Regions from separate parts of the Bacillus sp. Bwzl_19 genome, predicted to be linked through region 2. Evidence: predicted binding sites of a transcription regulator. Region 2 holds the regulator's gene; the other holds the start of a gene.

Region 1 (5,711 bases), on a different replicon from region 2:
TCATCCATGTCCTGAAGGATTTGTTTTCCTTCTTTCTGATGTTTTTCCGGAAGAAGCCGCAGCAGCCGCCGGGGCGCTTTATTTCCTTCCTTTAACATGTAATACAGCGCAAACGGAATGATGGCGGCGGTGATGGCGGCATTGGCAGCCGCACCGGCCAGGCTGCTGAGAGAATCAGCGATTGAACCTGAATAATTTGCGGCTTTGTCCGCTGCTTTTTTAAAGGAATCCTCATGCTGAATCCGGGAAAACCATTTGCTGTCCTGAAGGTGTCTGATCCAATTTTCAGCTTTTGCGGAAAGCTCAGGGATATGATCTGTGAAGGCTGCAAACTGTTTTTGAACGGCAGGGCCCGCCGTATAAAGGAAGAGGACAAAAAGGCCGGCTGTTCCCGCATAAATCGCTAAAATCGCGATGCCTTCGGGCAGCTTTACTTTCTCATGCAGCACTCTGACGATCGGGCGGCACAAATAGTAAAGGACCCCCGATAATACAATGGGCGGAAACAAGGTTTTAGCCGTAATCACAACAGGCTGGAACAAAAAGTCTATTAATGTTCCGAGATAAATAATGAGGAATAACAAAAGAACGGCATATCCGATCTTGAAATAAGGCCCGACTGGCATCTCCTGCACCACGCAATCTTTAAGGGTTTACTCTCGACCGTTTCCCTTATCGCCCGGTGCATAAACGTCAGTGTCAGGAGAACTGGCCCTGGTTGGTGACGTAATCGTAGATAATATCTTCTACATGGGCATGGAGATCCTCATCGGGTTCTTCGTTCCTTCTTTCTTCTAAAGCTTTTTTTAAACGCTGTTTTTCATAGGGGCTCAGCGGATCTGTCGACACATTCCGTCCATACTGGCGGAGGGCCTGTCCCAGCATTTTTTCTATAAATTGATCCATCATATATTCTCCTATTCTTATCATTCATCTATTCTACTAAATATCATATGATCCTCCCACTCTTCTATCATATTTTCTGTCAGGACGGGATGGGCTTTTTATTCCAATTCAGCTGAGAGAATAAGATGAAACGGCAGCGATAATGCATCTTCATCGTTTATGATTTTTAAACGCTTTTCGTCGTGCATCACTTGTTTTACCCATCCCCAAAACCGGCGGGGGCCGTGTGCTGAAGCGTAGGTGACCGAAATGGCCCTGTCTTCTTCAATCGACGCCGTAATGGTGCGGTTCATGTCGTTCATTTGCTCTTCGCTCAGTTCCGGAGGCCGGAATTCCCGTTCTTTTCGTTTTTTTGCAAGCAGCTGCTCCCGATGTTCGGGCAGCATCATCCGGCTTGACTCCCACATGACATTATACCCGGGGGTTAATTTGTTCGGATTCATGTATATCACCTCAATTATTTGTAGTGCCCGCCGATTTTTTCGGCCCGGTGAAAGGCTTGGCCGGCCTCTGTCAGCGAAGCGGCATGGAGCAGCGACGCGGGGCCGTACCGCTCATGAATATCATCCAATACTTTGCCGAGGCTGATCTTTTTTTCCAGGGAATCAAACAGGCTCAGCTGAACATAATCACAGGGCTCCAGCTGGGAAAGGGCGACGCCGGCGCTGCGGACGGGCTCACCGTTCCAATGCTCTTTGAAGAGCTTGACCGCCGCTTTAAAAATATCCATTCCGAAATTGGTCGGAGAGACGAGCTTTCTCTGTCTGTGAAAACCTGAAGGAAAATCAAAATCTGCGCCTCTGATGCTGACCGAAACCGTATGGCCGATGTACTGTTTGAAACGGGCGCGGCGGGCCACTTCTTCGCTTAACTCCAGCAAAACGACTTTGATATCCTCAAAGCGGCAGTAGTCCCTGGGGAGCGTCATGTTATGGCCGATCGCTTTTTGCCGGCTGTGCGTGTTTACGGTGACTGGAGAGGGATCGATGCCGCGGGCCGTCCGCTGAAGCAATTCGCCGTTAATGCCCCACCGTTTTTTCAGCAGTTCGGCAGGATGCCCGGCAAGCCCGCCGATTGTGCTGATGCCCATCCGTCTTAAATGATGCTCCATCCGTTTTCCGATGCCGAATAGTTTTCCGACCGGCAGAGGCCACAGATCCTGCCTGATATTTGACATATCCAGCCTGTGGATGCCGGATGCGTTTTTTTTGGCAAAATGGTCGCAAGCCATTTTCGCGAGCGCTTTATTCGGCCCGATGCCGACACGGGCATAAATACCGAATTCACGCATAATCGCTTGTTGAATGCTTTCGGCGATTGTAAAAGGATCACCGAACAGCCGCCTGCTTCCGGTCACGTCGAGAAACTGCTCATCGATGGAGTAGGGTTCTACAAGGTCGGTATACCGCTCAAACAGTTCGGTAATCATGACGGATACATCAATATACCGCTGCATCCGCGGACGGACGATAACGGCGTCGGGGCATTTGGCCTGCGCTTCCCACAGCCGTTCGGCGTTTTTTACGCCGTATCGTTTGGCGAGCGGACAAGCCGCAAGCACGACCCCGCTGCGTCTTTCGGGATCTCCCGAAACGATGACGGGCCGGTTTTTAAGATGAGGCGCTTCCGCTTTTTCTACAGACGCATAAAACGATTGCATATCAACAAGAAGAATATCAGCCATAAAAAAAACCTCCGGGAACGTTTGTTCTGTTTTTCATTGTACCCGAACAATGACCGCGTTTATACTGGTAAATCATTCCCCGATTGGGAGACGGCTGATTCGTTCGCATAAAAAGAAATCATTTACAATTGCAAATAACCCACATATAATTTTTTATATTCCAATGAGAAGAGCTGACATTCATTTTGCCGGACGAAAAGGAGAGTCAATCGAAAATGGATATTCGAACAATCACCTCTGAAGACTATGAAATGGTTACGTCTGTTTTGAATGAATGGTGGGGCGGCAGGCAAATGAAAGAAAAACTGCCGCGCTTGTTTTTTGAACATTTTCAGGACACAAGCTTTATTACATACGGGCCGGAGGGAATGACCGGTTTTTTAATTGGGTTTCAGTCACAGTCAGACCCTGAGACGGCCTACATTCATTTTTCCGGTGTGCACCCGGATTTCAGAAAAATGCAAATTGGAAAACAGCTCTACGACCGATTTATGGAGACGGTGAAAAAAAGGGGCTGCACAAAAGTCAATTGCGTGACGGCGCCTGTTAATAAAGTGTCAATTGCTTATCATACAAAGTTAGGCTTTGAACCTGAAAAAGGAACCAAAACCGTAAACGGAATCCCTGTTTTTGCGAATTATGACGGCCCGGGCCAAGACCGGATTCTGTTTGTGAAATACATATAGAGGAGGCCGAATATGGGTTTTTTAGCTGACACGCCCAAACCGCCTTATTATGCGGTCATTTTTTCATCAATAAAGGGAGAATCTGAGCATACTGACAGCGGGGCTTTTAGGCGAAGAAAGCGTTCATGGATGCGATGAAACCGCGGAAAGACCATACCGGCCACCGGACGGCAAAACAAAAAGGAAAAAGTGCGTACGCGATCCGCATAACGAAAACGGAGTCATAGCGGTTTGCACCAAAAGGAGTGGAAGATTGATTACATTTTTACAGCATACACAAGAACAGACGGCGCGGGAAATTGCAGCGGTTCAGCGCTGCTCTTATCAAAAAGAAGCCGAGTTGATCGGCTTTTTCGGCATTCCCGCTCTGCATGAGACACCGCGTGACATACAGCGGTCACGGGAGACGTTTGCCGGTTTCAAGGCAAAAGATCAGCTCATAGGCGTCATTTCGTATGAAAAAAAGGGATATGAACTTGTCATATGCCGGCTGACGGTGCACCCGTCCGGCTTTCGGAAAGGAATCGGACGGGCGCTTCTTCAATTTGTGATAGACGAGAACCGGGACGCTCAAAAAATAGAGGTGGCTACCGCTAAACAAAACGTTCCGGCAGTCTCTCTCTATTTAAAAACCGGGTTCACGGAAGCCGGACAGATTGAGACGCCGGAAGGGCTGACCCTCTCGTTTTTTCATTTTTATCCGAAGAGGAAAGCGGAAGTCATTCCGTACAAGGCGGAATGGAAAGAGATGTTTGAGAGAGAGAAGGCGGTTTTGATCCGAATCTTCGGACCCGCACTCCATTCTGTCAGCCATATCGGAAGCACCTCCATCCCGGGGATGGCCGCAAAACCGGTCATTGATATACTGGCGGAGGTCAAAGATATTTTGGATGCTGACCGATACCGTCCGCAGCTGGAAGCACTCGGCTATGAGGCAAAAGGGGAGAACGGGATAAAGGGAAGGCGTTTTTTTCAAAAAGGCGGCAACAAGCGCACACACCACGTCCACATATACGAAACAGGACATGCGGACGTAAAGCGTCATCTGCTGTTCCGGGATTACCTCACCGCAAGACCTGAAAAAGCGGCTCAATACATGGAGCTGAAACAGCAGCTCGCCGAGACATACCCGTACGATATGGGAAAGTATATTGAAGGGAAAAATGACTGGATCAAGGCGGCTGAACAAGAGGCGAAGGACTGGGAGAGCGGTCTGCTGTAAAAAAGCAGAAACAATGCATACAGCGGCGCGGTATGCTACAATTGGCGAAAATGAAAAACGGAGGATCATCTATGCAAATACATGTGACGGATGCGGCGAAACATACATTCCAGCAGGCGATGGACGCCAACCCGCAGAAAAAAGCGCAGCTCCGCTATGACGCAGAAGGCTGCGGATGCGCTGTCAGCGGCGTGCCGACCATCTGGCTGACGGACGAATTAACGGGGCAATGCGAACGCATTGAAACCAACGGACTTCCGCTTTACATCCAGACCTCTCAAAAAGTGTTTTTTGACGAGGAAATGACAATCGATTACAATGAAAAGGCGAAAACGCTCGTCTTAAAAAGCCCGGCAGAGATGCTGAGCCCGAGAATGAGCATATTAGTAAAGCAGGGAGAAACGGAAAGTGAATCAAAAGCTGAAAGCCATTAAACAGACGGCACAGCATAAGACGTGGGTATCCTTCCTGAACAACAACCACCCGTACAGTCTGCTGCACTGGTCCATTGGAGGCGCTGAATCCGTTCAGAAGGATGTCTGGTTGCTTCAGGATGAGATGACCTTCAAAGCGCAGGAATTTACGACAATCGACCTCGCCATTGACTGGATCGGAGAAAATATGGACGGGATTACCGACGTTTTATGACGGGAAAGCGAAAGAACGAGCATACGTTCTTTCGCTTTTTTACGTTTGCGTCATGGTATCTAAAAAGGTTTGAACGGCTTTACGGTAGCTTTCCGGATTTTTGGTGTACGACATGGCATGCCCGCCCGATTCGGCAAGATACAGCATCTTCGGGCCGCGTTTTCTGCGGTGCAGCAATTCGGAAGAAGAAGGAGGTATATAATCATCCTCCTTACTGTGAATAAACAGCACGGGCTGCCGGATGCGGCTGATCACCGACAAAGGCGATACATCACGGATACGGTATCCCTCTCTCATCCGCAAAAAGAAATCAGCCAAAGGCAGAATCGGCCACGGAGGCAGCCGGAATTCCCGCTTCAGTCTGTAGGCGAGCTGATCGTGAAAGCTTGCGAAAGGGCAGTCCGCAATATAAAAATCAGCGCCGTCGCCGTTCTGATGCCCGCCCGCATATAATAAGGCCGTCACCGCCCCCATCGATTCGCCGTGGATGCCGATTTGACCGCCGTCTCCGGTTTTGTTTCTCACCCAATTCACGGCTTCTTCCAAATCATCTTTTTCAAAATAG
Region 2 (5,711 bases):
CACAAACTGAAATTAAAATAGCCGAAGCCGAAGCGAAAAAGAAAAAAATTGAAGCGGAAGGGATCGCTGATTATAACGAAATTATAAAAAAATCAATGTCTGATGAAATGATCAAATATAAATGGATTGAAAAATGGGACGGAAAAACACCGAAAGCGACAGGCACAGACTCACTGCTGCAGCTGCCGCTGGACGAGCAGAAGCAAAAATAAAAAGAAAAGGAGGCGAATGCCTCCTTTTTATGTTTTTTCCTGAGGATCCTTTTCCGGCATTAACTCTTCAGACGCCTCGGTTTGATAGCTCAATAGCGTGTTGTCTGTCTCTGTTGTGGCCTGATAATCTTCAGGCAGCACATATTGCTGCAAATACCGATGAAAAAATGCTTCAAAAACAGTAAGGCAAAGTGCAGAAATAACCGATGCCGCGGCAGGAGAAACATTAAAACCGCCAATATTCATAAGGAATATCCATAATATAATGAATGAAATTCCGAAATCAGCTGCAGCGGCTGTGAAATTGCTTGTTCTCGGCAGAATCATGTAATCACCCGTAAAATAAGTGATCAAACTCAAGATCAATGTAATAAACAGAACGTTTAAAAAAGTTACTTGGTACATAAGATCCAGAACAATGTACAGCAAAGCAAGTGTGAGCGCTGTTTTAGAAGCGAAAGCAATTACGTGTTTCATTTGAACCACCTTCGTTATTTCGTTTATTCTTCATTGTAGGCAATCCGTAATTTTTTAAACTGGTATATTGTGGTTATAAAGTATGCGATTTCTTAAAATATGGATAGACGTCATTGTGTTCACGAGTTAAAATATGTAAAAAAAGGGGGATGCAAATTGAAAAGGTGCTGGATATGTATTGCTGTTTTTTTATTATGTTTTTGCGGAATACACTCAGCCAAAGCGGCTACCACTGAATTCGGATCAAAAACGAGCTTCACACTAGCGGGAAATGCAAAAGAGTTTTATATTGAAAATCCGGGGACTGTATCAGCTGACGATTACTTTTTAGGATACAAGTTCACCATTATGAACAACTCTTCATGCGGTTTAAACATGAAACTCCAGCGGATGGCGCTGAACGGAAATTTTTATACATTAAGTTCTAAAAGCTACAGCGGCAGCTGGTTAAATCTCAGTGCGCAGGATAAAAAATCAATTGACCCGTATCACAAATACAGGATTTTGATTGAAAGCTCTTCAAACATCTGTGAACCTGTCTATATTAAAGGGTTATACGGCGTAGAATATTATCATTTTGATTAAAAATTGATACCCGCTAAAAAGCAGCGGGATTTTTTACGCGTAATCAAAACACGTTGTACCATGTACTAAATATTCATATATAAATTTGATTTCCCGCCCCAAGTAAAGATGACATAAACAAATTCAGCCCGAACATCTATACAAAGTTGAAAATTATACAAAAAGTTTCTTTAGGGAAACATTATTTGTTGACTTCAAAAGTCAGATGTCGGATAATAAGAATGTAAGCATGATGTAAGTTTTTCCTCCTTAGCGGGTTCGTTTCTAAGCCAGGGCGAACCTGCTCTTTTTTATGCAAAAGAAAAACCCCTATGTGAGGGGTTTTACGATAAAAAAAGTTTAATAGAATTAATGGACGGCTCTGAATACGCCGATGACTTTCCCTAAAATGCTTACGTTTTGCAGGATAATCGGTTCCATCGTCGGATTTTCCGGCTGCAGCCGCACATAATTGTCCTCTTTATAGAAGCGCTTGACCGTCGCTTCATCATCTTCGGTCATAGCCACCACGATTTCCCCGTTATTAGCCGTGTTCTGCTGTTTGACAATGACGTAATCTTTGTCAAAAATGCCGGCGTCAATCATACTTTCTCCCATGATTTCTAACATAAATACATGTTCGCCCGGAGGAACCATCCGGTCAGGAAGCGGAAAATACTCATCGATATTTTCAACAGCCGTAATCGGAATACCCGCCGTCACTTTCCCGATTACCGGAACATTTACGACCTGGCTTTTCGGAATTTGGACTTCTTCTTCATCCAATACCTCAATTGCCCTTGGTTTAGTAGGGTCCCGTCTGATCAGGCCTTTTGTCTCAAGCCGTGCCAAATGTCCGTGCACGGTTGAACTGGAAGCCAGTCCTACTGCTTCTCCTATCTCTCTTACAGAAGGCGGATATCCTTTTGTTTTTACCTCTTCTTTAATAAAACGCAGGATATCAAGCTGCCTTTTTGATAGCTTCGTCATATTTCGCACCTCAAAACGTCGATTTTAAGTAGATTATAGCATGATTTTCCTGACAGTACAAACATAGGTTCGAAAAAAACGATTGACAGAAACATTTGTTCGTATATACTGAAAGATATAAAAAGCGAACAAACATTCTTATCGGAGGTTGTATAAATGGCGAAGGAATCTATCATATTTGTCGGACTGTTTACTGCGATTTTAAGTGCCGCTATTTTACTTGTTTCATGCGCGGGGAATGATCAGACGCTCAGCCAATATGTTAAAATAAAGGTTCAGGACGGCGATACTCTCTGGTCACTTGCGGATCATGTAGCAGAAAAGAAAAATATTAATAAAGAAGATTTCATTGAGTGGGTGACGGAGAATAATCATCTTCAAACTGCTGATATAAAGCCCGGAGACGAACTTATTCTTCCGGTTAAGAAGAAGCATCCGGCCGTATATCAGCTGGCCATTGTTAATTAGAGAGGAAAGAGAGAAATGAAGGCGATCATTTATGCCAGGGTTAGCACAAACAAAGAACAGCAGCAAACGTCTTTAAAAAGACAGGAAGAGGAGCTTAGGGAGATCGCTGCGGCAAACGGCATGGAAGTCGTAAAAGTCATTTCTGAGAAAGCAAGCGGTTACGAAATGGACCGCGACGGAGTATTTGAAATGCTTGATGATATTAAAAAATCACATATTGACGCGATATTGGTGCAGGACGAAACAAGGCTGGGAAGAGGAAACGCCAAGATCGCGCTTTTGCATTGTATTTACAGGGAAAACGTAAAAATATATACGATGGCTCATAAGGGTGAGCTGGAGCTTTCCGAAGCTGATACGATGGTACTCGAAATCGTCAGTATTGTTGAGGAGTATCAAAGAAAAATTCACAATATGAAGATCCGGCGGGGAATGAAAAGAGCCGTAAAAAACGGCTATAAACCTGAACGGAATCTGAAAAACAGGCATGAAAACAGCGGTAAAGAAAAAAAAGAGGTTCCGGTTTCGGAAATTATCAGACTGAGAGCCAACAAGCTCACCTTTGCAGAAATCGCAGCCACCTTAAGAGGATTTGGATATGATGTGTCCAAAGCCACGGTTCACCGGCGTTTTCAGGAATATACCGCAGACAGCGAAGGCAGCTGACGTGCATCAGTTGTAAAAACGACTACGTTTTAGTAGTATATAATCAACACGCACCAAAGGAGCTTATTATGATTTCTAAAGAAAAAATCGCGAGAATAAACGAATTGGCTCAAAAAGCTAAATCAAACACGATAACTGATGAGGAAAAAGCCGAACAGCAAAAGCTTCGCCAGGAGTATTTGAAAGGATTCCGCTCCTCAATGAAAAATACGCTTAAGAGCGTAAAAGTTATTGATCCGGAAGGTAATGATGTCACTCCTGAAAAATTAAAAAGGGAACAACAGAAAAATAATCTTCATTAAACAGAAAGAATACGGCAATACGTATTCTTTTTTCGTATATACTAATATCAGACTGTGCTTTACGACAATTTTCAACAAGTTTATCTCAAATTTAAGCTGAAAGAGTTGAGAAAAAGTCAGCATCGCTTTATGATGAAAAGGTACAACAATAAGGAAGGGGATTATAATGGATACAATTGAAAAGAAATCAGTTGCCACCATACGTACACTGTCTATAGACGCAATTGAAAAAGCTAATTCCGGACACCCGGGCATGCCGATGGGAGCCGCTCCGATGGCTTACACGCTGTGGACGAAATTTATGAATGTGAATCCGCAGAATCCAGGCTGGTTTAACCGCGACCGTTTTGTTTTATCAGCAGGACACGGTTCAATGCTTTTATACAGCATGCTGCATTTAAGCGGATATGACCTCAGCATTGATGATCTGAAACAGTTCCGTCAATGGGGAAGCAAAACACCGGGACATCCGGAGTTCGGACATACAGCAGGAGTAGACGCAACGACCGGGCCTCTCGGACAGGGTATCGCGATGGCAGTGGGAATGGCAATCGCAGAACGCCATCTGGCTGAGACATATAACCGTGATTCATTCAACGTAGTTGATCATTATACATACAGTATTTGCGGAGACGGCGATTTGATGGAAGGCATTTCTTCCGAAGCAGCTTCTCTTGCAGGCCATCTGGAGTTAGGCCGCCTGATCGTATTATACGATTCTAATGATATTTCTTTAGACGGTGATTTAGACCGTTCTTTCTCTGAAAATGTAAAACAGCGTTTTGAAGCAATGAACTGGGAAGTCCTTTATGTTGAGGACGGAAATAACATCGCTGAATTGACGGCTGCAATTGAAAAAGCGCGCCAGAATGATAAAAAACCGACTTTAATTGAAGTGAAGACCACAATCGGTTTCGGTTCTCCAAACCGCGCGGGTACATCTGGCGTTCACGGCGCTCCATTAGGACAAGAAGAGAGCAAGCTGACGAAAGAAGCGTACGCTTGGACATTTGAAGAAGATTTTTATGTTCCGGATGAAGTATACGCGCATTTCAACCAAGCTGTAAAAGAAGCCGGCTCGAAAAAAGAACAGGAATGGAATGAACTGTTCGCGGCTTATCAAGAAAAATATCCTGAGCTTGCTGAACAGCTGTCACTCGGAATGAAAGGCGAGCTTCCGAAAGACTGGGATCAGGAAGTTCCTGTTTATGAAAAAGGCAGCAGTCTTGCTTCCCGCGCATCTTCAGGTGAGGTGCTGAACGGCATCGCTAAGAAAATTCCTTTCTTTGTCGGGGGATCTGCTGACCTTGCGGGTTCAAACAAAACGACAATCAAAAATGCAGGAGACTTCACGGCCAGAGACTACGCCGGGAAAAACTTCTGGTTCGGGGTCCGTGAATTCGCGATGGGCGCTGCTTTAAACGGAATGGCGCTTCACGGCGGCCTTCGCGTATTCGGCGGCACATTCTTTGTGTTCTCTGACTATTTAAGACCTGCCATTCGTCTGGCGTCATTAATGGGGCTGCCTGTCACTTATGTATTCACGCATGACAGTATTGCCGTAGGAGAAGACGGACCGACTCACGAACCGATTGAGCAGCTTGCTTCTTTACGCGCACTTCCTAACCTTTCTGTGATCAGACCTGCTGACGGAAATGAAACCGCAGCTGCGTGGAAGCTTGCCGTTCAAAGCCAGGATCACCCGACAGCTCTTGTATTGACACGCCAAAACCTGCCGACAATTGATCAGCAGGCTGAAGAAGCGTATGCCGGAGTGGAAAAAGGGGCTTATATCGTTTCCAAAGCACAAACGGATGCACCGGACGCACTTCTTTTAGCGACGGGTTCTGAAGTCGGACTCGCGATTGAAGCTCAGGCGAAGCTTGCTGAAGAAAACGTTCACGTTTCTGTAGTCAGCATGCCGAGCTGGGACCGCTTCGAAAAACAATCGGCTGAGTACAAAAACAGCGTACTTCCTCCGAACGTAACGAAACGTCTTGCGATTGAAATGGGATCAAGCTTCGGATGGGGC

The links. The regulator LexA, encoded in region 2, represses DNA repair genes until DNA is damaged. The targets are predictions, from matches to a motif close to CGAACATATGTTCG.
Region 1: the regulator LexA is predicted to act here: its motif matches at 2,605-2,618, upstream of ACW5MY_RS11025 (DNA polymerase IV).

Annotation. Positions count from the first base shown of each region.
Region 1 is NZ_CM142729.1:2,079,233-2,084,943, reverse strand. Features, by position in the region: gene ACW5MY_RS11040 (AI-2E family transporter) at 1-626, opposite strand, end outside; gene ACW5MY_RS11035 (YqzH family protein) at 700-906, opposite strand; gene ACW5MY_RS11030 (YolD-like family protein) at 1,005-1,349, opposite strand; gene ACW5MY_RS11025 (DNA polymerase IV) at 1,364-2,590, opposite strand; gene ACW5MY_RS11020 (GNAT family N-acetyltransferase) at 2,806-3,276, shown strand; partial or broken gene ACW5MY_RS11015 (hypothetical protein) at 3,289-3,503, shown strand; gene ACW5MY_RS11010 (GNAT family N-acetyltransferase) at 3,530-4,498, shown strand; gene ACW5MY_RS11005 (iron-sulfur cluster biosynthesis family protein) at 4,570-4,932, shown strand; gene ACW5MY_RS11000 (DUF2552 family protein) at 4,907-5,146, shown strand; partial or broken gene ACW5MY_RS10995 (alpha/beta hydrolase) at 5,186-5,711, opposite strand, start outside.
Region 2 is NZ_JBUBKZ010000002.1:52,358-58,068, reverse strand. Features, by position in the region: gene ACW5MY_RS19830 (prohibitin family protein) at 1-212, shown strand, start outside; gene ACW5MY_RS19825 (YndM family protein) at 240-689, opposite strand; gene ACW5MY_RS19820 (hypothetical protein) at 846-1,274, shown strand; gene lexA (transcriptional repressor LexA) at 1,623-2,243, opposite strand; gene yneA (cell division suppressor protein YneA) at 2,400-2,711, shown strand; gene ACW5MY_RS19805 (YneB family resolvase-like protein) at 2,727-3,377, shown strand; gene ACW5MY_RS19800 (DUF896 domain-containing protein) at 3,446-3,679, shown strand; gene tkt (transketolase) at 3,846-5,711, shown strand, end outside.